DNA from 4 places in the Thalassolituus sp. genome. Region 4 is predicted to be linked to each of the others. Evidence: predicted binding sites of a transcription regulator. Region 4 holds the regulator's gene; each other region holds the start of a gene.

Region 1 (7,379 bases), on a different contig from region 4:
ATTCCAGACACTTCGTAACGGCCATCCACCATATATTTGGCTGCCTGAGGGCGGGCCAGCATATTGATCAGTTCTCGCAGCTGCTGATAACTGGTCAGACCGCCGACGGCCTCCAGGCTACCAGTGAAAACGTTGAACGGGCGAATACGTGTGCCGGTGATCAGTGAGCCGTCGCAAACACCAGACTGGAAGTCCGCCAGAGCAACGGCTTCGTTGGTGTACGCTTTGAGTTCAGCTTCAATGCCCCATTCAAGAGCTGCTGTGCGGAAGTCCTGCATCCGGGTAAAAATAGGGCCATTCGCACCCACCGGATCAAAAATACAAAACGTTTTTTCTGGAAGCTCCTTTCCCTCCGCAGCGAAGGCAAAACTGAACAGCGTCAGTGCGACTGCGATCAAGCGCATCTTAGTATCCCCAATGATTTTATTGTTATTCGCTCTGCTTAGTTTCAGGATATTCACCGAAGTAATCAGAGCTGTGTGATTGTTGCGGCCAATGATACGCATATCTGCGGGGCAAAAAAAAGGCCTGATGCCGCCAAGCATGCACGCCTGGGCTGCATTACTGGCGTAGTTTAAGTACCATTGGGCCCAATTTTATTTTTGTCGGGATTGCCGGATGGACACAGCGTTACTTGAGCAGATTGGTATGACCCTGGGTGTGGGTGGTCTGATTGCGTTTATGTTCTTTATCATTTTTGATCTTGGTCGGCGCTCGGGTGCTGGTAAATTTGGAACCATGATTCTCCTTCTGGGTCTGGGCGTAGGCATGGCGGGATACCTGATTAAGGTGATTCTGCAGTACGTGCTGGAGAACTGATTTAACGTCTTTTCCTGTATTCTGGCTGGAAGTGTCCAGTCTGGTCTGAAGTGGCACAGTCCTTGTAACGCTTATGTATCACTACATTTGCAAGGGACACAGTTTCCCTGCAGGAGCCAAGAGAATGACCGCATACAGCGCGACTCTGCCGGGCGCAGACAACGGAATCACAGAAACAGCGACGCACGGAGCGATTTCTGAACGCACACTAAAAGGTCGGCCAGTCTCTGTGTTGCAGTACCCCGGCGCCAAAACAGTGCAATGTGTAGAAGAACAGGTGTCAGATTTACTTCCTCTGGCATTGCACGCTCTGAGTCGCTATCCCGAATACGAATCCAGCCCTCTCTTCATGTTGCATTGCGATTTCGCAGATAAAAAAGCCAATGACGATGCTCAACTGACGGACTTTCTGCAGCAGCATGAAGGAGAACGCCTTGTCTGGATGCCTGTTGCCGCGAATGCCAGTCTTTTGATCAGTGCCCTGAAACAGGTGTTACCGTCTAAGTCTGACAGTCGCCTCAGGGATATGACGCTTCTCTACGTGGGCGATGCTGGGCTGAGGGAAGTGCTGCAGCAGCTCGCCGAGAAATGCGGAATGAAGTTCTGCTTTCAGGCGTTTTATTGATCTGAGTCCGTCCACCAGCGCCATTACCTTACTTCTTATATAGTGTGAAAACTATTTTCACGGAGTAGACTGGAACTGAGTAATGCTGAAATTATCAAAGCATTGTCATTTCCAGTAAAAGGAGAAGGTTATGGTCAAACAGGTTCTCAACGAGCAGCTCGAATCCCTTCATCGTACCCTCAAAGAAAGCCCAGAACTCGACTCTGAAACCCACGAGCTGTTGCTCAAAATTGCTGATGACATCGCCAAGCTGGAGAGTAATGAAGCAGGCTCACCTGAATTGAGCGATGCGGTACAGGAGCAGGTCATCCGCTTTGAACATGAACATCCGGCGATCTCGGCTATACTTCGGCAACTGACCGACACTCTGGGGCGCATTGGCGTCTAAGGAGCATCCCAAATGCGTCATATGCCGACCATTACCGAACTCATGACGGCGTTTCCGGCTCATGTCGAAGAGAGCACGAGCCTGGCAGAAGCCGCCCGCGTGATGGAGGTCCATCATTGTCATCACGTCCCTGTCATGAATCACCATGAAGTCACGGGACTTCTTACGTGGGCTGATATCGAACTCGCACGAAGCCCTGGGCACCCAGCCAGTGATATCAGCGAACTGACGGCCTTAGATATGTGCCGCCGGGAGATTCCCGCCATAGACCTCCATACCCGCCTCGATGTTGTTCTTGATCGGATGGTTCAGGATGACTTTGATGCGGTGTTGATTATGAAAGGTGACCGTCTTGCAGGAATATTCACTCTGGAAGATGCTGCGAAAGGTTTTTCGGCCTGGTTAAAGAAAACCTATTTACCTACCGATGATCCGGGGTGCGCCTGACAGGTGTCCGGCTGAATAAAATCATTTTCTGCATTAAAAAAGGGCGTTAAGCTCTTTTTTTGCATCTGGATGAAGCAGTAATTATCCGGGTGTCACAAACGCTTGACGGAATAGGTGGTTGTCGCGTTTTTTTTCTGATTGTCACATCACTGAAAAAATTCTTTCATCATCAACAAGTTAGGCTGCAGCGTCGGCTATCGCAATGCTGCAGTGCGTGGTTATCGAGGCTCATTTATGCGTCTTTTGCCTAATTTAATTCGACCCGATTAAGCTGGTACGGGTTTTGCGACAGCATAAGCATTCAGGAGGAGCAGCCTATGTACAAAATCGCAGATATCCAGGAATACCGTAAAGACAGCGGCATCAAGTCATCCCCATCAGCGTGGGTGAATGAAGTAGCCAATGTATTGGAAAGTCGTTACCACGATGATGAAGCTATTCAGCAGTTGCTGATGCTAGCGACTCAGGTGACAGGTCTTAGCAATATCTCAATCGCCGTACCGGATTCTCCGAGCCGTTTTAAAGCTCAGTATTGTTCGACAGGCATCAGCAACGGCGTTTACAGCTTTGCAGTTCAGCATGCTCTGTGCCGTCAGTTTGAAAGCCGTGAGTGGTTGACGATTGGTGATAACAGTGAGCGCCCAGAGCACTTTGATCCACAGCTTGAATCTCTTTCTGGCTCTATGCGTTGTCTGCTGGTCCCGCTGACTATTCGTCAGTCTGTCATGGCAGTTATGGTGGTTGATCTGCGCGGACATGATGCGGGCACCCTTGACCTTGCGGAGATCCGCTTTATTGGTGCTCAGATTGCGACCATTCTTGCGACTCAAGTTGTGCCGAATTTCAAAACACTTTATGCGCGTCCTTATCAGCGGGTTCAGGAAAATGAGCTGGATGATATTCACGCGGCTATTGATAAGTGCAACGGCAACAAGACGATGGCGGCCAAAGTACTTGGACTGACGCCACGCCAGCTGCGTTACCGCCTTTCGAAACTCAGCGAAGAAGCTGCTGAGGCGTAATTAAACTGTCATTGATTGCCCGGCAAACTAGCTCTTATGAGTAGTTATTGCCGGGTATGACATGAGCATTCGTCACATATGTGTCGTTACAGAAACGTATCTTCCTGAAGTGAATGGTGTTGCGAATTCTCTGCAGCACCTGTTCACTCACCTTAATCCTGATCTTTATCAGGTCACCATTGTACGACCAGCTCCTAGGGTCGACATGGAAGTACCGGATAATGAAGTCTGGGTAAAAGGTATCAGCATTCCGCAGTATCCAGACCTTCAGTTAGGCCTGCCTTCAAAGACGGCTCTGAGGTCTCACTGGAAAGCCAACCCGCCTGATCTGGTTTATGTTGCAACGGAAGGTTTGCTTGGTGCTTCTGCGGTCGCGATGGCCCGCGAATATAACTTGCCTGTCATCAGCGCGTTTCACACTAATTTTCATCGTTACAGTGGCTATTATGGCCTCGGTGTTATGCGTCGCATGATTATGGCCTGGATGCGCCGCTTCCATAACCGGACGCACGTTACCCTGGTGCCATCACGTTCTATGGTGAATGAGTTGACCAGTGAAGGTATGCAACGCGTTGAGTGGTTGCCTCACGGCGTAGACTGTCGTCGTTTTAATCCTGCACATCGATCTGCGACCTTGAGAGAGGAATGGGGCGTTGAATCTGGTGAGCAGGTGGCGCTTTGTGTCGGGCGCGTCGCAGCGGAAAAAAATCTGATCGTGGCCCTTAAAGCCGTGAGACAAATGCGTCGGGAAGGACGCCAGATACGACCTGTGATTGTCGGTGATGGCCCACTACGTGAAACTCTGTCCGAGGAGTTTTCTGAAGCGGTGTTCACTGGCGTGAAAACCGGTCAGGCGTTGTCTGAGTGCTTCGCGTCTGCTGATCTCTTTTTAATGCCCAGTCAGACGGAGACCTTTGGTCTGGTGACTCTCGAGGCGATGGCCAGTGGGTTACCTGTGGTCGCGTATGACATGGCCGCAGCCAGAGAATTTGTTCGGACAGGTGTCGATGGCTCTCTTGCGTCTGATGAAACGGATGAGGCATTTACTGATGCGCTTCGTGTTGCCTTACGCTTTGATTCTACCCTGATGGGGCTGGATGCCCGGAGTCAGGCCGAACAGCTTTCCTGGGATATGGTTGCGCGGCAATTTGAGCGCCGCGTAGAAGCTTTATTAGCGACTCATTGCGAATCACGTGGAGTGGTACACCCCTTGCAAATGACTTCTTGATAAGTATATCTGTAGGGGGAAGAAGTTATGGTGGAATTCAACCGCCGTAGTATTGCGTTACTCCGAAAAATAAAAAAAATCGCTAAAGACGAAGTGGGTTGCGAAATTCACTTTGATTCAAATACTCTCGAAAATGATTTGCGGGTACTGGTGCGAAGCGGCGTCAGTGCTGAGCTTCTCGCGTTGGTCGAAGACTTTTTGCCCAGTCAGGCACCACCGGTTGAGCCACAGATGCAGGAAAGCCGGAAGGTGTATCGTGGCAGTGAAATTCTTATGGACGACTCGTCACGGGTGCGACAGGCGAAACAGAAAATGTATCGTGGGCAACTCGTTGAAGCCTAAATCTGTTCCGTAATAGTGCGAAGGCAGCTTTTGTGTCATAAAACGGTGCAAAGGTTGCCGCATTTCCGTCAATTAAGTAACGGGCTCAGTCGGGTGTTCTGATAAGAATACTGACTTGGGTCAAGCTGCTGGAGAGTCCTCTATTCCTGTGTAAGCATATTTGATACAGGTCAATTCTGGTTATACCAGCCTCGCTATATTGAGACTGAAACAACACTGATGTCTCTTCTCAATGCGAGGTGCTTATTATGTTTATGGACGAAGTTGTATTCTCTGGTCTTGCGATTGTCGGTCTTACCTGTGCTTTTTTTGTCGGCGTCTATATTGCGGTGAAGAAAGACATTAAAAAGCACGGTACGGGCGAATAAAAAACTGATCTCTCAGCGTTCCAGTTGATGCTGAGAGAGCAGAACCGGCTGAGTGATGCCTTCATCGTTGAGGGCTTCGATTAACGCGGGGACTTCCGATTCAGGAACAGGCCCTATGCGCACCCTGTGAAGGGTGATGTCGTCTTTTTCTTTCGGGTAGATACCGACTGTCCAGTCGCCTGCTCCTACGTTGGCAGTAATCCCGGATAATTTCTTACGCAGACGCTCTGCTGAGTTCGGGTTACTTAGCGCACCCGCCTGAATCCATAGCACGGCTTCAGATAATGGTGCTTTTAATACTTCGATCTTTACTGGTGCCGTGCCGTCGTTATGAATATTCAGTTTTACGGCCGCTGCGTACGACAGATCAATAATCCTGCCTTCGTGAAATGGCCCTCGGTCGTTCACCCGGACGATGACCGACTGGCCGGTATCTTTGCGGGTAACTTTTACATACGACGGCAGTGGGAGCGTTTTGTGTGCTGCGGTCATTTTGTAGACATCGAAGGTTTCGCCGTTTGAGGTGTCGTGACCGTGAAATTTCATTCCGTACCATGAAGCGATGCCTTCCTGCGTGAAGCCCTCCGCATCCTTCATAACGTTATAGTCCTTACCCAGCACGCGATAGCGCGACGGATTGCCCAGACTGCTGCGCGGTTCGGATACCGGTACGGGATCAGCAATTGCCTTGATGTCAGCGATTGGCGCCGGCGTAAAATCGTTCGCGTGCTGATAACGGGACGTTGCGCAGCCATGAAGCAGAACAAGACTGACCAGAACGGCCAGCCCACGCATCATTGCTTGTCCTCACTCAGAGCCTGGCTGAGCTGATACACCGCCATGGCGTACAGCTTACTGTGGTTGTATTGAGTTATAACGTAGAAGTTATATTCACCAAGCCAGTATTCATCGCCTTCTTTACCTTCGAGGCGCATCAGGTTGGCTGGCTTCTCGCTCTCGATATCGACTGGCAACTCAACACCTGCGGCTGTCAGGTCTGCAACCGTGTGCTGTGGTTTGCGGCTGACATTGACCAGCGGTTCGTACTTATCGCCACTGACGGTGACTCTGTGCGTCACAGGCTCGTCTGTTTTCCAGCCGTGCTCTGAGAAATAGTTAGCCACACTGTGGATGGCATCCACTGGGTTGCCCCACAGATCACGTTTGCCATCGCCATCACCGTCGACAGCGTAGTGCAGATAGCTGGTGGGGATAAATTGCCCATAGCCCATGGCGCCCGCATAAGAGCCCTTGATGGTACCCGGGTCGACGCCTTCTTCACGGGCGAGGGCGAACATGGCTTTCAGCTCGCGCCAGAACAGTGGACGTTTCGGGTAATCGAAAGCGAGTGTTGAGAGCGAGTCCAACACTCTGTATCCACCCTGGCGGGTGCCGTAAAAGGTTTCTACGCCAATGATAGCTGCAATAATTTCCGGCGGTACGCCGTATTTCTTTTCAGCTTCGGCGAGAATATCAGCCTGGCTTTCGAGAAAGTTCTTACCTGCACTGATCCGTTTTTCTGTCAGAAAAATATCCTGATACCGCGCCCAGTTCATGGTGCGTTCGGCAGGACGCTGAATGGCTTCGAGCACTGAATCCATCTTTTCAGCCTGTTTCAGCCAGTTGCGTACTTCTTCTGCCGGAATGCCGTATTCCTTTTCCACTTCGGCGACGAACTCGTCGGTACGTTCGTGCTGGTCGTAGGCTGCGCCTGCGAAGGGCGCAGAAGCTGCCAAGGTGATTGCAGCTAACACATGTTTCAACATAGTAATAACCCTGTTATTTCCTTTGCCGATGAGTGTACATCGACATAATCAGGCCAAAGCCCAGAAGCAGACTGACGACAGACGTTCCGCCGTAACTCACCAGTGGTAGGGGTACGCCTACGACCGGAAGAATGCCGCTGACCATGCCTATATTCACGAAGACATAGATAAAAAACGTGACTGACATGCTACCAGACAGCAGTCGACCGAAAAGAGTTTCGCACCGGCTGGAAATGTAAAGGCAGCGCAGAATAATTAAGGCGTAGAGTGCTAATAGCAGGCAGACGCCAATTAATCCATGCTCCTCTGCCAGGACGGCAATGATGAAGTCGGTATGGCTCTCTGGTAGAAATTCGAGCTGGGATTGAGTCCCC
Region 2 (7,379 bases), on a different contig from region 4:
GAAAAATGAAATTCTACTACCTTTGCTGCTGTCGGCTATCGGCCTGTTAAGCAGTGTCAGTGTGCAGTCTGATGGTCCCGCTGGTGATGTCTCAGAAGATTATATGGTGGTCGAAGCGCGGGCTCAGACAAAAGCCTTTGCACAGGGCCTGAAAGAAACCCTGATGCAAGGCATGAAGTCCGAAGGACCTCTGGCGGCAATCCAGCTCTGCAATACCGAGGCACCAGATATTGCTGCAGCACACAGCAAAGATGGTTGGGAGGTTGGCCGGACATCGGAGAAACTCCGTAACCCGAATAACGCGCCGGATGCATGGGAGTCCGCCGTGCTTAACTCCTTCGCGCAACGTGCAGCCGCCGGTGAACCGCTGGCGACCATGGAGGCCTCTTCGCGTGAGGGCGGTACCTTTCGTTATATGAAGGCCATTCCTGTCGGAGGGCCCTGCGTGGTCTGTCATGGTGAGCAGCTGGCTGAGCCGGTAGCTACCCGTCTCAGCGAGCTTTATCCAGAGGACAATGCGCGGGGTTACCAGCCTGGCGACCTGCGTGGGGCGTTCACTCTGACTTACACCTTTGAAAAGCAGTAACTCGTCCGGAGTTCTGATAGTCAGTAACAGGAGCTTGGAGAGATGGAACACAAAGTATCTGTCACCTGGAAGAAAGACGGCGAATTCAGTCATGAGGGCTTTGAACGGCGACACGATATCGCTTTCAAGTCGCAGGTTCACCTGCCCGCCGGCGGCGCTGGTAATGATTTCGGTGCTGACCCGGAGCAGATGCTGGCGGCGGCAATGTCGAGCTGCCATATGCAAACCTTCCTAGCGTTGGCGGCTAAAAAGCGCTTAATTGTTGAGTCATATCACGATGATGCCGAAGCTGTGCTGGCACAAAGGGAAGATGGCAAATTCTATATTGCCACCCTGATCCTCCGGCCACGCGTGCAGTTTGGTGGTGATAAGGTGCCGGATCAGGCAGCCATCGATGCCATGCATGGTAAGGCGCATGAGCATTGTTTCGTCGCTAATTCGGTGCTCTCAGAGGTTGTTCTCGAGCCTGTTTATTAAAAGTTCGTGTAGTAGGTACAGGAGTAGGTCTGAGGTAAAAACGAACTTTTTTGAAAAAAATCACATCCAGTTTCTGAGCTGCCCCGTACAGGTAAATACACATTAAGTGTTTAACCTGAAATCGGGAGCAGTTATGAAAACGCACGCCACACTTCTGCTCGGTGCGATTACCGCGCTGACAGCTATGAATGCAAGCGCTTCGAGTCACCGAGAAGCACCAAACGTCACCCGCCTGCCGGCCATTGATTCTACGGACTTCTATGCGTTCCGCAGTTATGAAACCGGGCGTGAAAACTACGTGACTCTGGTTGCGAACTATATCCCGCTGCAGGACGCCTATGGCGGCCCTAATTACTTCGCGATGGACCCAAATGCTCTGTACGAGATTCACATCGATAATGATGGGGATGCCGTTGAAGACATTACTTTCCAGTTCCGTTTTCAGCAGATGCTGGGTGCTATGGGAAGCGGTGTCGCTCTGCCGATTGGCGAAGGCGAGAATCAGAAAAGCGTCGCCATTCCTCTGAAAAACTTCGGCAACGTTGATACCGATGGCAGCGCCAACTTCTACGAAACCTACAGCATCAAAAAAGTCAGCGGCGATCGTCGTACTGGTTCTGCAATCAGCCTGACCGATGGCTCTGGTGAAGCGACTTTTACTAAGCCACTCGACAATATTGGTGAGAAGTCATTTACCGACTATGAGGCTTACGCAGGCGGTTTTGTACACGACCTGACTATTCCTGGATGTGACGCGGGCGGTAAGGTATTTGTTGGCCAGCGTAAAGACCCGTTCGTCGTGAATCTGGGTAAAACATTCGACCTCGTGAATTACGTCCCTCTCGATGGTGATGGCAGTGCACAGGACGATGCAAACGACGATCTGGCAGATAAAAACGTCACCTCTATTGCTCTGGAAGTACCGATCTCGTGTGTCACTGGGTCTGGTAACGGTGTGATTGGTGCCTGGACCAGCGCCAGCCAGCAGCAGGCTCGTATTCTTAATCCAGAAGCATCTTTCGCTAAGCCAGAAGTCAATGGCGGTGCCTGGACTCAGGTATCACGCCTGGGTATGCCGCTGGTGAACGAAGTTGTCATTGGTCTGAGCGATAAAGACACCTTTAACGCCTCTGAGCCTAAAGACGATGGTCAGTTCGCAGATTACGTGACTCATCCAACCCTGCCTGCTTTGCTGGACATTCTGTTCCGTGACGCGCTGGGTGCATCAGACAACATTGCTCCATCGAATATTCCGCGTACCGACCTCGTTACTGCGTTCCTGACCGGCTTCCCTGGTGTGAACCAGCAGTCGACGGTTACCGCTTCTGAGATGGTACGTCTGAACACTGGTATCGCCGCGACAGCATCAGCTGATCAGAGCGCGTTTGGTGTCGTTGCCGGAGACCTGGCGGGCTTCCCGAATGGTCGTCGCCCGGGTGATGATGTTGTGGATATTGCACTACGTGTCGTGATGGGCGCTCTGTGTCATCCAGTCGACCTCGATGGTGACGGCAATGCGACAGATGATCTGGGTCTATGTGAGCCAGCTGATGCGCCAACGGGTGACCAGCCTTTCTCTGACCTGGCTCCGATCGATTCGACTTATGTCAGCGACACCTTCCCATACTTGCTGACGCCGCTTGCAGGTTCAGTAAACCCTTAAGGCCAGCAACTGTGAAGTAAGGAGTGTTATATGAAAACGCATCACTTATTAATGATTGGGAGCATCGTACTGTTAAGTGCATGCTCTGACAGCAGCAACAACAATTCGACCGTCGATCTTCCTGATCTTGATGACGGTGTTGCTGAGCAGACTGAAGTTCTGCTGACAGAACTGGTCGATGATATTTTTATGGCGTCTGAAAATTCAGAGCCAGTAAAAATTAACGACCTTGAAATTGTTGATGACGCAGACGAGTTCTCTTTCTCGTATCTCACTGGGGGTGAGTAACCTTTCGGGGCTGTTCTGCAGCCCCGTTTTTTCTCACCAGAAGGATAGATAATTAATCGGGTAAAATATTATGTTCAGTGGCTTACTAAAGAATCTTTGTTTCGGTATTTCTAAGACGGTTATTCTACTGCCTGTTCTCGCCACTCCGGCATTGGCTGATGTTTCCTGGTCTGAACCTGACGACAACATGGTCGTCGCTCGTTGGAGTAAAGAAGAGCTTAAGCCACTGCCTCAAACACATGTACAGCGCATGGATGAAATAAAAAAGCATTTTGAGCATGCCGACAAGCCTGGCGAATCATGGCGGTATGATCGTATTTACGTTCTGATGGATGGCTTGGAGTATGAACGTGGCGCAGTATCTGAGATACCGGTAGACGAGCTGACTTATTATCGTGCCCGCCTGTTACAACATCGACATGAATTTGCCCGGGCTGCGAGCTTGCTGCAGAAAATCCACTCCGATTCTGCGTATTACAGCAGTGCACGCCTGATGATGGCACAGGTATATGGTGAGCAGAATCAAGAAAAAGCAGCACGAGAAGCTTGCGTTTCTCTTATTTTGGAGCAATCAGATCTCGCCGCCGTTTGTAGTATCGGCTTGCAAAGCACGGCGGGATCAGCAGGCCACGGCATACTGACAGCGCTGCTCGAGCGACTGAGTCATGACAACTCACCACAAGGGCGTAGTCTCTCAGCCTGGGCGCTTTACCAGAAAAGCAAAAGCTATCTTAACGAAGGAAAGTACGCTGAAGTTGAAGCACTCTATGAGCAATGGTCAGACGACGAGCTTCTTAGCGTTGCTGACCTGGTACATCGCAGCGAAGCGTTGCTGCGAAATAAACAACCTGAAAAAGTCATGGCCCTCTTACGGGACTATGGTTTTGCCAATTATCCGGACGATGCATTAATTGTTCAACTTGCACGCGCAGAGCAACAGATCGGCAGTGCTGAGTTGTATTGGAGAAATTATGCCGAAGAGCGTATCAGCCAACGCATAAAACGCCGTGATCAGAGTTACTCAGAGTTGATTTCTCTGTATTTCTCGACCGTCGGAAAGAACGCTGAAGAGCGTAATCTGAGCTGGTTGTCGCAAGTAAATAACGCACAGAAAAATAATTATGTTGCTGCACAGGGAGAGCTGCTATGAGACGTTTTATTCTCCTGATTCTGGCTCTGTTACCAACGATGACTTTGGCTCATCAAAGCAGCACTGCACTACTGACACTCAAAGAAACAACGGATGGATTGCGTGGCTCGGTTCAATGGCAGTTGATTGACCTTGAGCAAGGCCTGGGGCTGGACCAGAATCGTGATGGTGAACTCCTCTGGGGAGAAGTGAAGGCCATGACACCGGAGATCCGGGCTTATGTCGGCCGACATCTCAAGGTTCAGCAGGGGGGCGAAGCGTGCACCCCACAGTTCAATGTTCCTCTGAGGTTTAATAATGCTCGCGGCGTTATGGCCTCGGCGATTGTTCCTGTGACGTATGTATGTGCCTCTGAAGGACGCGTCGAAGTGTCATATACCGGATTATTTTCACTGCTTCCTGAACACCGTTTATTGTGGGATCTCTCGTCTGGTGACCTGACTCGTCAGGGGGGGCTGGAATCCTCAGGTAGTTTTTCTATTAACCCGGAAATGACGACTGCACAGCTGAACCAGCAGACGTTTTCTGAGTTTTTCGTTCAGGGCATCATTCATATTCTGCTTGGCCCTGACCACGTAGCTTTCCTGCTCACCTTGCTGTTGGTCTCAGTTCTGGTGCAACAGAAGAAAGACTGGCAACCAGCAGCAGATGTGCGGACCTGTGTTAAAACCGCTCTGCTGTACGTAACTACCTTTACCATTGCCCATTCACTGACTCTGAGTGCCAGTGCCTTGGGGTGGTTAGCACTACCCGGTTATTGGGTTGAGCTGATCATCGCTGCGTCTGTGGTGGTTGCAGCGTTGCATAACCTTCGCCCTTACTTACCAGCCAGTGCGGTCGTCGTATTCCTGTTTGGTCTGGTACACGGTTTCGGCTTTGCCAGTGTGCTTGGTGAACTGACGACGGGGACAGGCAACATAGCCTGGGCCTTGTTTGGCTTTAACCTGGGTGTTGAGGCAGGGCAGGTTGCAATTACGCTGTTGGTTATGCCGATTTTGATTAGCCTGCGCCGCCTGAGCTGGTATCGTCAGGTGCTGGTGCGGTACCTTTCGGCGGCACTGGCTGCGCTGGGAAGTTACTGGGTGTTAGCGCGGATCTGACCAAGGTCAGAGACATCTCACGCGCACTCAATGCAGCGTGTGCTGTAAGGAACGGCGATCAGGCGAGCTTCGGTAATCTGATCGCCACACTGGTCACAGATGCCGTATTGACCAAGGGCGATGCGCTTCAGGGCATCACGTATGTGATCCGCTTCATGCAGCGCCTCGTCAGCGATAACGCTAAGGACTTCGTCATTGGCGGACTCCGTCGCTTGCTCTTTGAAGTCAGCAGACAGAGGTTCGTCTCGATGACTGGCGTGACGTGAGGCTTTATCTGAACGCGTTTCGAGTGCCTCTAGGCGGTCAAGAAGGTCGATGCGTATTTTCTCAATGTTCATACTTTCTCCCTATATTGGGTCTGTCAGAACCTATAAGTCCCTATCTCTCAGAATACACCCGGGGTAACCTGAAACCTTGATATGAATCATCATCAGGCACGGTGCGTAAATGCCATCTAATCTGAATGACGGAGCTATCCGTATATAGTCATAACTATCATCAAAGGAGTTATTCTGTATGGATCCAGAGTTTCAGCTACAGCTCATCAGAGCGGTGGCTCGCGGTGAGCGGCCAGCGTTCGAAGAACTGTACCAGGCGACCGGGCCCAAACTGTATGGCGTCGCCATGCAGTTGATGCGCTCGCCTGAGCGGGCCGAAGAAGCCCTACAGGAAGCATTTGTCAAAATCTGGCATAACGCCGCGGATTATCATCAGGGGCGTGGCAGTGTCATGACCTGGATGAGCAGTATCGTGCGTTATCGATGTATCGATCTGCTGAGGTCAAAGAGCGCAAAGGAGGACCGACAGGATTCTCTCGATGAAGAGGGTGCCCCGGAACTGATTGCCCCGGAGCAACCAGAGGATCCTGACAATCAGGCTCTGGAGCGTTGTATGCAAACGCTGGAAACCCATGATCTGCAGTATATTCACCTGGCTTATTATCGTGGCATGACGCACGCGGAAATTCAGGCCCACACGGGAACGCCATTGGGTACCGTGAAAAGTTGGATACGTCGTGGCCTTCAACGTCTGAAGAGGTGTCTTGAAGAATGAATTATCTTAATGACGAACGTCTTGATGCACTCGCTGCAGATTATGTCATGGGTACCATGCAGGGCCAGGCTCGTCGCCGCTTTGTGCGTCTGATGCAGGCCTACCAGAAAGTACGTGAGCGAGTATGGCATTGGGAGCAGCTACTGGCGCCCATGAATGCCAGAGTCGAAGACCAACAGCCCCCTGAGCGTGTGTGGCAGGAAATCAGTCGTCGTATCGGCTTTATTGATACAACACAGACTGCCGCCAATGACGAGCCTCCGGGCAAAGGCGTGATGGCCTGGGCTGGTGGCTTTGCGACTGCCGCAGTGTTGTTAATCGGCGTGTTCCTGATGCGCCCAGATCCAACCGTTGTGCCTGGAGTCGTACCAGAAACTATGATCGAGCAGGTTGCTGTGTTTACGCAGGATGACCAGCCTCTGTGGTTGATGGAAGTCGCCGGTAATGAACTGACCGTACAGGCAACAGCTGCCGTGGAAACATCGGATCAGCATGATTATGAACTCTGGATTGTGCCCGAAGATGGCAGCGCGCCAGTATCGCTGGGTCTGATGCCAGAAAGCGGACGTATTACGCGGGCCCTTGCGGTGAATACCCACGACATTGCCATTAAAGCGGTCGCCGTCAGTCTTGAGGCGCCGGGCGGTTCTGTTACCGGAGCACCGGGCGAAGTTCTGTACGTGACTGGATTAACGATTCTGTAGTTTTAAGCAGAAGGCTGACTAAGGCGCAAAAAAAAGCCGGCACAAGGCGCCGGCTTTTTTATTCCTCCTCAATGCAGCTGTGGCCGCAATGCCTTTTTTCTGGAATAAAAGTGTTTATACTCTTAGGCCTAATCAGGACTAGATCGCTATTCTGAATCAGAGACAAGGACGCCACTTAATGTTTTCCAATAGCGCCTCCGCTGAGAATCGGTTGAATTCCGACCAGCCCGTTAACATGACTCCTGAAGCCACACGGGGTTATCAAATACTCGTGCAATTAGCGGGAAGCGATAACTACTACTGGGCACAAATCGCAGTTGAGGTAGTGGATGAGCTGCTCTCAGGTCTCCTTCCGGAA
Region 3 (7,379 bases), on a different contig from region 4:
AGGGCTGCGCCGATGCGGGCTTGTGTTACCCACCTCAGACCAGTGAAGTCGTCATTACTGAACCCGTCGCCAACCCAATCACTGATGCAGCCAGCACCGGCGATAGTGCGATTTCCAGCAGCCAGTCATCCGCCAGCAGCGACGACTCTTTCTTTTCTGGCCGCTCGCTACCCACGGTCATTGGTATCTTCTTTCTGCTCGGTCTGGGCCTGACATTCACCCCCTGTGTATTGCCTATGGTTCCCATCCTGACCAGTGTTGTACTGGGTGGAGGCCAGACCAGCGCAGGCCGGGGCTTCTGGCTCTCGTTTCTATACGTCACCGGCATGGCCATTACGTATGCCGCAGCAGGCCTGACCGTTGGTCTGCTTGGCGCTGGTGCCAACGTACAGGCTATGATGCAGAGTCCACCTGTATTAATCGGTTTTGCGATCTTTTTTATCGTGCTCTCGATGTCCATGTTTGGTGTGTATGAGCTGCAATTACCTTCGGGCATACGTAATCGCCTGAATGCGGCCAGCCAGAAACAGAGCGGTGGTCAGGCTGGTAGCGTTTTTATTATCGGCGTTCTGTCAGCACTGGTTGCCTCGCCTTGCGTCTCTGCACCTTTAGCCGGTGCACTCGCCTATCTGAGTACCACAGGTGACGCCACAAGCGGAGCGCTTGCCCTGTTGGCGCTCGGCTTCGGCATGGGAACGCCATTGATTGTCCTGGGCACTACCGGAGCCAGCGTTTTACCAAAAGCCGGAATGTGGATGGAGCGTATTAAGTATCTGTTCGGCATCATGCTGATTGGTGTGGCGATCTGGTTGGTCAGCCGATTATTACCCGGATATATCGTACTGGGCTTATGGGGTGCGCTCGCCGTCGGCGCAGGTGTTTCCGCTGGTGCACTGAATACCGCCAATGAAGGACCACAGCGCCTGATAAAGCCGGTTGCAGTGGGTGTTTTTGCTTACGGTATCATCGCGCTTGCAGGTGCTGTCAGCGGCCGTTCAGACCCTCTGAATCCACTCGGTCACGCTGAAGACGTTCATGTCAGCCCGTTTTACCAGACAGAGTCAGTTGCAGAAGTAAAAGGTCTGATCGCCGATGCAAACACACCCGTCATGCTCGATCTGTACGCAGACTGGTGCATTTCATGCAAAATTATTGACAAAGAAATCTTCGCGACTGACGAAGCGCAACAACGTCTGAGCCATGTACAGTGGATACAGCTGGATGTCACCGACAACACTGACGAGCATCAGACCTTTATGAAAGCTCAGGCAGTCTTTGGCCCGCCCACAGTGTTGTTTTTCGAGCCCGGTGCTGACAACGCCAGCGGCCGGATTATTGGTGAACGTGAAAAAGATGACTTCCTGCAGGAAGCACTCAATATTTCACCGGCCCCTTGAAATACATAACTGTCGCCTCATATAGGTAAAACAACAGGAGACAGTTATGCATATTACTTGCCCGGACTGCGGAGCCATCAACCGCATCCCAGACGAAAAACAGAATCAGCCCGGACAGTGCGGCAAATGTAAAAGTCCGCTATTCACGGGCTCAGTCACAGACCTGAGTGACGCGAGCTTCCAACGCTTTATTACAAAGAATGATTTGCCCGTTGTCGTCGACTTCTGGGCAAGTTGGTGTGGCCCTTGCCAGATGATGGCACCGATATTCAAGGATGTTGCCGCGGCTATGCCTTATCAGGCCCGCTTCGCTAAGGTGAATACGGAACACGCGCAGCTGACCGCTGGCCAGTTTTCGATACGCAGCATTCCCACACTGATGGTGTTCAAAAACGGTAAGGTGATCGACCAGATGGCAGGCGCCCTACCTGCTCAGCAGTTGAAGCAATGGATACATCAGGCTCTGGTTAAAGCCAGCTGATTCTGTGGCTGACGCGGTGAGTATCAGGCTGATTGCTCACCGCCACTGACAACAAACTCAATCGCCTGCATGACCGGCTCGAGATCTTCCTGCCAATCCATAGCCTCGTTGTAGAGACCCTCGAGGCTCTTCAGAAAATCCATCACCAGACTCAACATGCGCTCTTCATGCAGACCGAGAGTCAGGAGCTCCTCGCGCAGCTCAAGCTTAACGTCGTCCCGCTCATTCGCTGCACGAATCTTCATTTCATCCTGACGCTTCTGAACATCCAGCAGCGTGTGTTTAACATCAGACACAACATCAAGAAGACGATCTTTCTGACGCAGACGCTCTTCCATATTCAGGCTGCTCACGCGAGCGTCGGTAGCGCTAAGCACCACGGCCAGATGGTCTTTAATGCGCCCAAACCGCGCTTCGTCTTCATAGGGTACGTTTTTTATAAGAAGTGCCGTGCGCGGATAATTCACCAACATCCGGCGGCCGAACTCCATGATACGACCACCACCGTGACCGGACTGCATCAGATCTTGTTCAAGTGGAGAAGCCGCTCCCGAATGCGAAAAATAGTGAGGCCATTCATCACCTTCGAGCCAGCACGAAAAAACGGCATTCAGACCAAAACGCGAGAGCAGATTCAGTAGTGCCTGTGCCAGCTCATCAAGTTTCTGGCACATAGAGATCTGCTCCATGTAGCGCACGATTTCGCCCTGTTCCGCAGAGTGCGTCATGGCTTCAAAAGCGGCTTGCTTGGCATTTTCTTCCTCGTGGCTGAATAAACTACTTACTAATTGAGTTACCTATAAATAATGACCACAACCTGAAATTAGTCCAGACACAATGTATGGAATAGTACATCTGAGGAACTCATCTACCTGACACAGGTCAATGCCGTTACGTGCAACAGGGGTAATCTGAGATTATCCCAACAGGAGGAAACTTATGAACGTCGAACATCATGATTTACACCACGACTTCCCAGACATGGCTGACCAGATCCACGAGCTGAAAATGAAGGACCGGCATTTCGCCCGCCTCTTCGATGAGTACCACGAGCTGGACAAAGAAGTACGTAAGATTGAAGAAGACACCACACCCGCTTCGGATGACACCCTCGACGCTTTACGACTGAAGCGTGTACACCTGAAAGATGACTTGTACTCGATGCTGAAACAGGCCTGAATATAAGCGGAGCCTGTCGTGCCCCGCTTATAACGTGCCGGTCAGTTATTCAGCTGACGGGCACGCCGCTGACATCGATGCCTTCGGCCTGCTGATCAGCGTGATAGGAAGAGCGCACAAGCGGCCCGCTGGTCACACGAATAAAGCCCATCTCTTTTGCGATATCACCTAATTCTTTGAACTCTTCCGGTGTAACGAAGCGCTTCACTGGTGAGTGATCGCGACTTGGCTGAAGGTATTGGCCAAGGGTGATGTGATCGATGTTGTGCGCGCGCATGTCACGCATCACATCAACCACTTCTTCATTCGTCTCACCCAATCCAAGCATCAGACCTGACTTGGTGATGATCTCAGGATTACGGGCTTTGTATTCCTTCAGCAACGTCAGAGACCACTCATAGTTGGAACCCGGACGACACTCCTTGTACAAACGCGGTACCGTCTCAAGATTGTGGTTAAACACGTCAGGTTGAGTTTCCGTCAGGATATCGAGTGCGACCTCCATGCGACCACGGAAATCAGGCACCAGAACCTCCAACTGAATACCCGGACTATGCTCACGGGTCAGGCGAATGCAGTCGGCAAAATGCTGGGCGCCACCATCACGCAGATCATCACGGTCGACCGAGGTGATCACCACATACTTCAGGCCCATATCAGCAATCGCGGTCGCCAGGTTGACTGGCTCTTCGGTATCCAGAGGATTAGGACGGCCGTGGCCAACGTCACAGAACGGGCAGCGACGTGTACAGATGTCGCCCATGATCATAAAGGTTGCGGTACCGCCGCCGAAACACTCTCCCAGATTAGGACAACTGGCTTCCTCGCAAACGGTATGCAGCTTATGCTTACGCAGTTTCTGCTTAATCTCATTGATCTTCGGAGTCGCTGGAATGCGCACGCGGATCCAGTCTGGTTTACGCGGTATTTCTTCGGTCGGAATGACTTTAATCGGGATGCGGGCGACTTTATCTGCACCTCGCAGTTTTTCGCCCTGCACTACTTTGCGTCGTTCTGACATCAATTACTCCGGAGTCGTTTCATCAGTACCTGAACCGTCATTGGCTAGCAGGCGCTGTAAATGATAGTCGAGACGGTCGGTCACTGCGTCGAAACTCACTGCGCTGTCAGTTTCGGCAGTCATCTGCGTCATCTCCATCCCCGCATACCCACAGGGGTTAATCCGGCGGAAGGGTTCAAGATCCATGTCTATATTCAACGCCAGCCCATGAAATGAGCGCCCATGGCGTATTCTTAAGCCCAGCGAGGCAATTTTCCGTTCGCCCGTGTAAACACCTGGCGCGTCGCTGCGCGGCGAGGCTTCGATATTCCACTCTGCCAGAGTATCAACGATGGCCTGTTCAATAGCACTGACTAACTGTCGAGGCCCCCAACCGCGGCGGGCGATGTCGATCATCAGATACACCACCAGCTGACCAGGACCATGGTAAGTTACCTGACCACCACGATCGGTCTGCACGACCGGGATATCACCGGGAAACAGAACGTGCTCAGCTTTACCGGCCTGCCCCTGAGTAAACACAGGAGGATGCTGAAGGTACCAGAGCTCATCTGGAGTTTCGTCATTGCGTCCTTCGGTGAAGGCCGTCATGTCATCATAGACCGTCTGATAATCTGCCAACCCCAGCATGCGGGTCTGCATCAGATCACCATGCGTACGTTAGCGTGGGCCATCAGGTCTTTGTGGATATTAACCAACTGATCTTTACCCGTCGCGGTGATATAGAGGGTCACGGAACGGAAACGTCCATTCGAACTCTCCTGAATGCGGATTCGCTCCATGTCACAGTCTTCCGCATGAACACGGACAATTTCGACGATCACCTCTTCGTAGTTTTCCATCGCCTCGCCGACCACTTTGATCGGATAGTTCTCACAGGGAAACTCAATTTTAGGGGCTTCAGGTTGGCTCACGGCGGTATCTCAGAAGATAAACAGAACAATGGTTACATTTATGGATGCTGCCGCCTGAATTTTCAAGCGGCAGACATGAAAAGTGTGCTGCCAGTACGGTCAGCGGCAGCCTAGTGGCACCAGCTTCAGGCGAAGAGGCGCACGAAGAAAAGTTTGATGGATCCGATCAGACGTCCAAAGAAGCCCGACTCTTCAATATCCGTCGCTGCAACAAGATCATGCTTGCCCAGTTCTTCCTCACCCATCTTCAGCGTCAGCGTGCCAACACCCTGCCCGGCCGACAGCGGAGCTTCTGGATAATCAGGGCTAACGACTTCTGCGACTAACTCATCCCGCGAGCCACGCGGCAGGGTCATGTAAATGTCTTCAGCAACCACCAGGTCGATGGTGTCCTGCTTCGCCAGCCAGACTTTCTCAGTCGCCAGCACATCGCCCTTGCTGTAGAGCTTGTGCGTTTCAAAATAGCGGAAACCGTAGCCCAGAAGTTTCTGAGTCTCACGTGCACGCGCTTCTTCGCTGCGTGTCCCCATCACAACGGCAATAAGGCGAGTGTCATCACGCTTAGCTGATGCCGCGAGACAGTATCCAGCTTCTTCCGTATGGCCGGTTTTCAGGCCATCCACGCTCGGATCACGCCACAGCAGTTTATTGCGGTTTGGCTGGCGGATGTCGTTGTATTCGAAATACTTTTCAGCGTAAAGACTGTAATAAGTCGGGTGGTCTTTAATAATGTGCTTCGCCAACAAAGCAAGATCACGTGCCGTTGTCAGGTGGCCTTCAGCGGGCCAGCCTGTCGCATTCTCGAAGTTGGTGTCGAACATACCAAACTCCTGCGCGTACTGGTTCATCCACCCTGCAAACGCACTCTCAGACCCGGCAAAATACTCAGCGACTGCGATGGACGCGTCGTTACCTGACTGCACAATAATACCGCGCAGCAAGTCGATCATTTTCACTTCAGTGCCTTCACGGACCCACATCTTAGAGCCGCCTTTTTTCCAGGCGGTCACACTGATCGGCACCATGGTGTCTTCGGTCACATTGCCTTCAACCATTTCGTGAACAGCAATGTAGCTGGTCATCATCTTGGTCATACTCGCAGGCGGCAAACGCTCACCCGAGTTGTGCTCAACCAGAACTTCGCCGCTATCTGCATCCATCAGGATATAGGCTGTGGCGTCCAGGACAGGAGGTTTAGGGATAATGACAGCAGCAAGAGTCAGAGAAGAAAAGGAAAAGAGTAACGCAGAAATAAACAGACGGAATAAGTACATGGTTCGCTATCAGTATTGGCTGAATTAAAACAATAATGGCCCGGATTGTATCACGGCTGACGCGCTTGTCAGCGCTATCCGCTCATACGACCCGAGCCACAGGTATTGGTTCCACCCGAGGGAACCACGACCGGCATTTCCGACGGCTTACTGACCGACCTGCTTAAGCAGAGAAGAATCGCGCGGTGGGTGCAGCGCCACGATCGCAGACTCCCCAACGGCAACTGGCTGATAGCTGTGGCGCAGGCGGTATCCACGGTCAATGCGACGTGCGCAGAGAGTCAGGCGTACAGCCAACCAACGATAATCCGACTTACTGGCCGAATGAACAACCACCGAAGCGTCTTCGTCCACCATCTTCTGGCAGATATCGCCCATTTTTTCGGCAATAGCACGGTCTTTAGACTGGAGTGCCTGAGGTGGCACCGTATATTCAGCAATAGCGTCGCTCTCTTCTTTCGCCTGGGCCCAGAGTCGCGTGGACTGAGCCGTCGGTGTCTTCGCAGCGGCCTTCGGCGCCGCCAGACGTGGCTTAGGCGCAGGTGCCGGAGCAACAGGGTCCAAAGCAATATCATCGAGATCGATCGGTGAATTCAATACTGGCGACGAACTTGAGGCCTTCTGCTTGGCCGCGGCTGCAGCGGCAATCTGGCGCTGACGCTCCTGTTCTGCGCGACGCTGACGTTCCTGCTCTGCTCTACGCGCCTTTTCGGCGGCTTCGCGACGTCGTTTTTCTGCGGCTTCGGCAGCGGCTATCTTGCGTTGCTTCTCAGCTTCAATACGTAAACGTTCTTTTTCTTTCTCAGCTGCCGCAGCCAGCTCACGCTGACGGGCCTGTTCTTCGGCGTCGGCTTTTTCTTTCGCGGCGACGGCGCGGGTATCGACGCCAGAGCTTGCCTTAGCCTGATCCAGAGCACGCTGCTCATCTTCAAGGCCCGGCGTCAAAGCGGCTACTTTCCAGACGTTATCCAGATACCCCTGAGCTTTGCTCAACTGGCCCTTCTCACGCGCCTGCGCAGACAAGGCCACGTACGCCTCACCCCAGTCATAAGCGAGCGGCACCACGCGATAATCGAAAGGCGCTTCACTGCGGAACTGAGTTATTTTTTCCAG
Region 4 (7,379 bases):
ACGAGCAGCGAAACGCCAAGGATGATCATCAGTAAACCAACGGGTACAGGCAATGGCAGAACGAGTAGCCCGGCAACGATCAGAAGGACGCCGCCGACAAGAGTTACACTGCGTCGGATCATTAGTTATGCTTTAGAAAAGCCTCAAAGGGCGCGTGCAAGTAGTGTGTGCGCTCAAACTACTGACCAGATGTTGCAATACGATGACCGAAAATAAAAAGCCGCTGCCGCGCCGGGCGCACCTGATTACACCGGGCGGGCTGAAAGCCCTTGAAGACGAGCACTATTTTTTATGGCGCCGCGAACGCCCGAAGGTAACCCAGGAGGTCTCTGACGCGGCTAAGCTCGGAGACCGCTCCGAGAACGCGGAATATATTTACGGTAAAAAGCGCCTGAGACAGATTGATAGTCGTCTCAGGTTTCTCGGCAAGCGTATTGAGGCAGTCACCGTAGTCGATCGCCCGCCCGCAGATCTGGATAAGGTTTTCTTCGGTGCCTGGATCGAACTGGAAGACGAAGAGGGCGAGATCCTGCGTTACCGTATCGTTGGCGAAGATGAGATCGACTTGCCGCATGGTTATATCAGCGTCGATGCGCCGCTGGCCCGAGGCTTAATCGGTAAGTTCGTTGATGATGAGGTGACGGTGCGCCTGCCGAAAGGTGAGACGACGTACTTTATTGCTAAAGTACAGTACGAGCGACCTGACTGGGATAAGCGGCCCACACCCGAGTTCTCGTAAGTGATCCCCGTACGGGAATATGACGCACGGGCAGGTATGAACTAATCTTGAGCAAAGGAGGTGCATGATGATGCAACGATGGCTGCTTACGCTGCTCGCTATACCGGCCCTGGCTCTGGCCGATAATCACGCGGCTCACGGTTCAGGTTCGAATCCAGAATCTAAAGATGCGCTGTCAGAAGCCTATGTAATGCCGGTCTGGGTCGATGCAGTGACTCAGGTTTGCCCGTGGAAATCGGAAGATGCTGAAGGCTATATTCGTCTGATCCGTAAACAGAACGACGATGGCAGTCACGGGCTGTTCGTACAATGGCTAAGAAAGGGTATTGCAGGAGCTCCGACGGCTGCGGTATCTACTCTGGCCGTCGAGCCTCTCGAAAAAGACTATCTGGTCAGAATTGAAATGCCGCAGCCGACACTGGCTCGTGATGCTTGCCGCCTGAAGGCGATGGCCGAAGATATGATGAATGAGCGACGTTATGAATTTGACCTGCTACTCCGTGCTCCCGGCGACATGCAGGTCAATATTACGCGTATGCTTGGCGGCGGAGTCTGAGCGGGTCAGTCGTCCGATGCCAGTAGGTCAATGCGGGTACCCAGGTGGCTCTTATCCTGTTCGTCCTGCAGACCTTCGAAGTTCCACAGTTCGCGATCGCCCAGCTGTGATGGCGCAACGTTACAGACAGCGGCAAAGATGTTTTCACTGCGTCCTGGTTGTTCTTTCTCCCACTGAGCCAGCATTCCTTTGATGTTCTGACGCTGCAGGTTCTCTTGAGAACCGCACAGATTGCATGGAATGATCGGGAATTCTTTCTCGATGGCAAACTTCTCAATGTCTTTTTCTTTGCAATACGCCAGAGGACGAATGAGAACGTGCTTTTTGTCGTCGCTGAGCAGCTTGGGCGGCATGGCCTTGAGCTTGCCGCCGTGGAACATATTCAGAAACAGAGTTTCGATGATGTCGTCACGGTGATGACCCAATGCAATCTTGTTGGCGCCAATCGATTCTGCATAGCCATACAGAGTACCGCGGCGCAGGCGTGAGCATAGCCCGCAGGTGGTTTTTCCTTCAGGGATGATCTCTTTAACGACGCTGTAGGTGTCTTTCTCGATGATATGGTAGGGCACGCCCACCTGTTCAAGGTAGGCCGGTAGGATATGCTCAGGGAAGCCTGGTTGCTTCTGATCCATATTGACGGCGATCAGTTCGAAGTTGACGGGCGCGCTCTTTTGCAGGCTCATCAGAATTTCCAGCATGGTGTAAGAGTCTTTGCCACCCGACAGACACACCATGATTTTGTCACCGTCTTCAATCATCCGGTAATCTTCGATGGCTTTGCCAACGTTACGACGAAGGCGCTTCTGGAGCTTGTTGAATTCGGTTCTGGATTTGCGTTCAGCTTGATTGGCTGCAGCTTCAGTAGCTTCTGTAGATAGCTCAGCGGCCGCTGGATCGAAGATCTCAGGCTTATAGCCTTCTTCAGGTTGCGAAACAGCAGATTCAGACACGTTCAATTCAGACATACAACACCCCATGCGTAGGGTGCGCTTTATATCAGAATGCGGTGCTTATATAAACATCAGGCCACAGCGTCACTGGATTCGACCAGTTCTTCGTAGCGCTGCACGAAGTCCTGTACAGTCAGGTCGTCACGGGTGTGATAACAGTTCTTCCAGAGCGTTGCCAGATGCAGCACACTGGCGCCACGGGGTAGTGTGAATTGAGGGTGGCGAACGTAGGCGAGCCAGGTAATAGCGGTCGCATAGGCGAGGTTTGTTGTTAGTTCAGCGTGCGGGTTCTCCAGGAATTCCCGTTGGCTGGCAATGCCTCGCACTTTACTGGCCAGTTCTGGCCGATCTGCAAGATAGTCATCCCAGATATGCCGGTGCGTCAGGCCATGCAGCCGGTAAATACCCGAGGTGCGTTGCCCCTCTGTTTTCAGGAATGAGCCCAGCTCAGACTCAATGGCTGCAGTACCCAGCAGTAAAAGCTCTGCGTCGGCACTGTTAGCGTCCAGTTTCTGCAGTGTTGGACGAATAACGTACGTCCGGAAATCATCAGCATCTATACCCATCAGAAACTCCAGAGGGTGTAATTTTGGCAGTCTCAATATCAGGAGCAATAAGCGTACCTGAATAACTGCCGGTACAGGCAGCGCCTGTTATCAGATGTTTACTCAATAGTACTGCCCAGTACGTGAAGCATAGTGATGCAGGTCTCAGGGGGAAGCAAATATTTGCGCACTGTGACCAATGTCTGATATGGCGAGCGAAAAGAGGATGAGCACGGTCCGTGTGCTCATTAGGATGCTAAAAGCCAAAATTTAAATCAGCTCTCAGCCTGATGCAGACACTCATCGTTGGCGCGTGTCAGTCCCGCGAGATCATATAGGGTATCGCTGTCTTTCAGGATAATCTCTTTGCCCTGTGTTTCGATCAGTTCATTTTTCTGGAAGCGTGTGAACACTCGGCTGATGGTTTCTACCGCCAGGCCCAGGTAGTTACTGATGTCGACACGTGACATTGGCAGGCGGAAGTGAGTCGCTGAGAAACCACGACGCTGATAACGTTGCGAAATATCCAGTAGGAAAGAGGCAACACGTTCTTCTGCATTCTTCTTGCTGAGAAGCAGCATCATGTTCTGATCGTGCCGGATTTCAGTGCCCATGGTGGTCATCAGCTGACGACGCAAATCAGGTAGCTCATCCGCCAGTTGTTCAAGCTGCTGCAACGGAATTTCACATACTGTTGTGGTTTCGAGGGCTTTTGCCGTCAGCGGATACGTGCCTGCGTTGTAGCCAGACAATCCGATCAGCTCGCTGGCCAGGTGAAAACCTGTGATCTGCTCTTCGCCGTTACTTGCCAGGGTGTAGGTCTTCAGTGCACCCGTACGAACCGCGAATACAGACTGAAATTCTGTACCTTGCTGAAACAGCAGTTGGCCTTTCTGGATCGGGCGACCACGACGGATGATGTCGTCCAGACGCTCCATATCACTTTCGGTCAGGGAAAGAGGCAGACAAAGAGCATTCAGTGAACAGGTCTGACAATGAGGCTGAGCTCCACGCAGAGGAGCATTAACTGACGTTTTCATAGGCAAGAACGATCTCTAATACTTTAGATCAAGCGGCTGCGAACATGGCTGGTTGCCACACGGAGGCCAAAGTCCAGCAACCATAACCGATCAATAATAGGCCCGCAATATTTCGCGCCCACTGATGCCGAATAATATTCATCACGGATGCCGAGGCCAGCCCAGCGGATAAAATAGCGGGAAAGGTTCCGAGACCAAAAACAAACATGGTCAGGGCGCCCATCGCAGGCTGACCGTTAGCTGCTACCCAGCTCAGGGTGCTGTATATGAGCCCACACGGCAACCATCCCCACAACATGCCGAGAAGCCACTGGCTGGCTGGGTCTGAACGGCCCAGTCGTTTCTGGGCGTGGGGTTGAATTCTGCGCCAGAACAGTTGGCCAATTTGCTCAATGCGGGTGAGCCACAGTGCCCAGCGCGCGACGTAGAGACCCATTAATATGAGCATAACGCCTGCGATTGAACGTAGTGTGATCATCAGAGCTTCGTGCAGGCTCGACAGCCACAGCCCGAGACTACCGACGATCAGGCCTGCGAGGGTATAACTGGTAATGCGGCCAAAATTGAACAGTAACGAAGCCCGGACTCTGTGCTGAGTGTCGAGTTGCCCAGCTGCCGCGGCAACTCCGCCGCACATGACCAAGCAATGGCTGGCGCCAAATAAGCCAAGTAGCAGGGCGGTTAGGAGGGATAAGGGTTCAGTCATTCTTGGATTTTTTGGGCTCGCCGTCTGACTCTGAATCCGCGTCTGAATCGGTCTCAACGCTATCTTCGCGGCGCTCGTTCAGGTACTCATCATCATCGAACAGAATCTTGTGCGCGGGCGAATCCAGGTCATCAAACTGGCCGCCTTTCACAGCCCAGAAAAAGATGGCAACTGCAATGGCGAGCAGGGCAATCGACAGGGGAACCAGTACGTAAATAATATCCATGGTCAGCTCTCAGCAGTAAGTGCAGGTGGGCGACGGGTCAGTCGCAGAGCATTCAGAACGACAAGTAGTGAGCTGAATGACATGCCAATGGCCGCGGCCCAGGGCGGCACCATACCGGCCGCCGCAAGTGGTAACGCGATCAGGTTGTATAGTAACGCCCAACCGATGTTCTGACGAATGACATTGCGGGTTTTATGGGAGACTGATAACGCATCAGCAATGACTTCAAGGCGACCATTCGTCAGCAGGGTATCTGCATTGGTTTTCGCCAGATCTGTAGCTTCATTCACAGCCAGCGAGACATCCGCGCCCGCCAGCACCGGAACGTCATTAATACCATCCCCTACCATAAGAACGGTATCGCCCTGTTTTTGCCACTCGCGCACGATGGCAAGCTTATCCTCTGGGCTGAGGCCATTGCGCACGTCTGAAATACCGAGTTCGTCAGCGACGAGAGTCGCTGACCTTGAAGGGTCGCCGGTCAGCAGTGCGACTTCAATACCGCGGGTTTTTAATGTTTCAATTAACGGGCCTGCGCTGCGACGCACTGTGTCATTGAGGAGGAACCAGGCCAACGGTTGCTTATCATCGGCAAGCAATAACCACTGCCCCGATGCGCTCTCGGGCGGAAGAATACCCTCTGGCCAGACGAAATCCGGGCGGCCGAAACGGAATCTGTAGCCATTAACCTGACCACTGACGCCCTGACTCGGGTGGTGCTGAATGTCTTCGGTAGCAAGCACCGGGTAGTGACGGAAGGCTTTCGCAATCGGGTGGCTGGCATGTTGTTCAAGCGATGCAACTACCGAGGCCAGAGTATCCTGATCCAGCTCCAGGCTGTTTTCTATACCGCCCGCAACAGGGCGGACTTCCGTCAGTGTCAGATGCCCCAGCGTCAGGGTGCCTGTTTTATCGAACACCACGCGGTTCACTGACTGCAGGGTTTCCAGAACATGACCTTTACTGATTAATAAGCCGCGTTCGCGCAGCGCCGTTGTTGCCGCTGTCAGAGTGGTTGGCGTAGCAAGTGACAGGGCGCATGGGCAGGTGACGACGAGAACAGAGAGTGCGATAAAGAAGGCATGGTCGTTGCCCTGAAACATCCAGTAGCTGAACACCGACGCAGAGATAATCAGAACCGCCGCAACGAACCGGCTGGCAATGCTATCGGCAATAAGAGCGACTTTGGGCTTTTCCTGCTGCGCGCGATCCATCAGGCGAACGATGGTCGATAGCTGCGCATCGGCACCGGTGGCTGTGACTTCCATAATGAGCGGGCTTTCGACGTTCATGGTGCCGCCGATCAACGTGTCGCCGGCTTGCTTGTTCAGCGGCATGTATTCGCCCGTCAGTGCTGATTCGTCGACCGTGCTCTGACCTTCAACCACAACGCCATCGGCTGGGACTGGGTACCCGGGTTTCAATAACAAACGGTCGCCGGTTGAAATGTCACCTGCGGCGATGATTTCTTCACCGTCCTGCGTTTGTTTCAGCGCTACATTCGGCAGAAGTGTCATCAGATTGTTGCCTGCTTTACCCATTCGATGACGGGCGCGCATTTCCAGAAAACGCCCGAGCAGCAGCAGGAAAGTGAACATACAGACAGAGTCGAAATAAACTTCGACGCCCTGGTTGAACGTGCTCCAGATACTGGCGCAGAAGGCGAGAATGATTGCCAGAGACACAGGTACATCCATGGTCAGATGGCGTGTCTTCAAATCGCGTATTGCCGCATCAAAGAACGGTCGGGCGCTGTATAACACGACTGGTAAGGTCAGAATCATTGACGCGAAGCGCATAAATACTTCGTACTGCTCTGCCATGCCAGCATACAGGGGCACCGCAAGCATCATCACCTGCATCATGCCGATACCGGCGACGGCGAGCCGCCGGATCGCTTTCTTACCCTCACGCTCGCGCTGCGCGTCGTCTTCCGTTGATGAAAACGGTGCGGCTTTGTAGCCGAGGCGATAGATGGCTTCGAATATCTGGGATAGTGCGATGTCGGTATTATTCCACGCAACGACGAGTCGGTGGTTCGAGAGATTCAGTGTCGCCCGTTCGACACCTTTGAGTTGATTAACTCTGTGCTCAATCAACCAGGCACAGGCAGCACAACTGATTCCGTCGATAATCAGCGTCGCTTCTTTCTGCTCTCCCTGCGTTGCAACAAACTGCTTCTGCAAGGCTTCGCTGTCATACAGACTGAGAGACTCGCGAGCGGTCAGGACCTCGTCGTCTTCGTTTGCAGGCGATATCTGTGGGAGTTCTGTGCGGTGGCGGTAGTAATCTTTGAGACCAGAAGCAACGATGGTTTCGGCCACGGCTTTACAGCCTGGGCAGCACATGGGTTCTTCTTTGCCATCGATGATGGCCGTCCACTGCTGGCCTGCTTTCAGCGGTTCACCGCAGTGAAAGCAGGGCGTACGGAGGCTTTGCGTCATTGAGTGACTGTCTGAATCTTCTTACCGTTTTCGATGACTGTACGCGCTGTAACGCGCCACTCCTGATCCGGGCTGGTCAGCCAGATAACGCGCTTCTGCGGCAGCTCCAGCTCATTGGCGGCAACGTACTGACCACCCGGAGTACGCTGCAGAAACAGAGTAAGGTCACG

Evidence for each region. The regulator FNR, encoded in region 4, switches genes on or off when oxygen is low (the NO sensors DNR and NnrR bind a similar motif). The targets are predictions, from matches to a motif close to TTGATNTANATCAA.
Region 1: ccoM (cytochrome c oxidase subunit CcoM) is a predicted target of FNR. The motif match lies at 5,032-5,045, and genes of this name have one in related genera.
Region 2: AC5E51_RS14815 (TraR/DksA family transcriptional regulator) is a predicted target of FNR. The motif match lies at 5,679-5,692, and genes of this name have one in related genera.
Region 3: AC5E51_RS12835 (HP1242/YdcH family protein) is a predicted target of FNR. The motif match lies at 2,751-2,764, and genes of this name have one in related genera.

Annotation. Positions count from the first base shown of each region.
Region 1 covers NZ_CFHJLR010000018.1:26,498-33,876, forward strand. The annotation lists gene AC5E51_RS12685 (putative solute-binding protein) at 1-404, opposite strand, end outside; gene AC5E51_RS12690 (DUF2788 domain-containing protein) at 619-819, shown strand; gene AC5E51_RS12695 (hypothetical protein) at 944-1,444, shown strand; gene AC5E51_RS12700 (DUF4404 family protein) at 1,575-1,832, shown strand; gene AC5E51_RS12705 (CBS domain-containing protein) at 1,845-2,279, shown strand; gene AC5E51_RS12710 (helix-turn-helix domain-containing protein) at 2,597-3,301, shown strand; gene AC5E51_RS12715 (glycosyltransferase family 4 protein) at 3,363-4,529, shown strand; gene AC5E51_RS12720 (hypothetical protein) at 4,557-4,871, shown strand; gene ccoM (cytochrome c oxidase subunit CcoM) at 5,120-5,239, shown strand; gene AC5E51_RS12730 (septal ring lytic transglycosylase RlpA family protein) at 5,252-6,037, opposite strand; gene mltB (lytic murein transglycosylase B) at 6,034-7,005, opposite strand; gene rodA (rod shape-determining protein RodA) at 7,019-7,379, opposite strand, start outside.
Region 2 covers NZ_CFHJLR010000027.1:1,443-8,821, reverse strand. The annotation lists gene AC5E51_RS14845 (Tll0287-like domain-containing protein) at 1-586, shown strand, start outside; gene AC5E51_RS14840 (OsmC family protein) at 629-1,063, shown strand; gene AC5E51_RS14835 (DUF4331 domain-containing protein) at 1,197-2,726, shown strand; gene AC5E51_RS14830 (hypothetical protein) at 2,757-3,014, shown strand; gene AC5E51_RS14825 (tetratricopeptide repeat protein) at 3,085-4,164, shown strand; gene AC5E51_RS14820 (HupE/UreJ family protein) at 4,161-5,264, shown strand; gene AC5E51_RS14815 (TraR/DksA family transcriptional regulator) at 5,282-5,602, opposite strand; gene AC5E51_RS14810 (RNA polymerase sigma factor) at 5,781-6,317, shown strand; gene AC5E51_RS14805 (anti-sigma factor) at 6,314-7,021, shown strand; gene AC5E51_RS14800 (hypothetical protein) at 7,200-7,379, shown strand, end outside.
Region 3 covers NZ_CFHJLR010000018.1:45,336-52,714, reverse strand. The annotation lists gene dsbD (protein-disulfide reductase DsbD) at 1-1,397, shown strand, start outside; gene trxC (thioredoxin TrxC) at 1,444-1,878, shown strand; gene AC5E51_RS12840 (hypothetical protein) at 1,902-2,606, opposite strand; gene AC5E51_RS12835 (HP1242/YdcH family protein) at 2,818-3,057, shown strand; gene lipA (lipoyl synthase) at 3,107-4,078, opposite strand; gene lipB (lipoyl(octanoyl) transferase LipB) at 4,082-4,720, opposite strand; gene AC5E51_RS12820 (HP0495 family protein) at 4,720-4,992, opposite strand; gene AC5E51_RS12815 (D-alanyl-D-alanine carboxypeptidase family protein) at 5,118-6,266, opposite strand; gene AC5E51_RS12810 (hypothetical protein) at 6,414-7,379, opposite strand, start outside.
Region 4 covers NZ_CFHJLR010000011.1:62,719-70,097, reverse strand. The annotation lists gene AC5E51_RS09565 (PGPGW domain-containing protein) at 1-122, opposite strand, end outside; gene greB (transcription elongation factor GreB) at 203-739, shown strand; gene AC5E51_RS09555 (hypothetical protein) at 804-1,295, shown strand; gene ttcA (tRNA 2-thiocytidine(32) synthetase TtcA) at 1,301-2,263, opposite strand; gene AC5E51_RS09545 (hypothetical protein) at 2,320-2,814, opposite strand; gene fnr (fumarate/nitrate reduction transcriptional regulator Fnr) at 3,069-3,833, opposite strand; gene AC5E51_RS09535 (sulfite exporter TauE/SafE family protein) at 3,862-4,539, opposite strand; gene ccoS (cbb3-type cytochrome oxidase assembly protein CcoS) at 4,532-4,765, opposite strand; gene AC5E51_RS09525 (heavy metal translocating P-type ATPase) at 4,768-7,209, opposite strand; gene AC5E51_RS09520 (FixH family protein) at 7,206-7,379, opposite strand, start outside.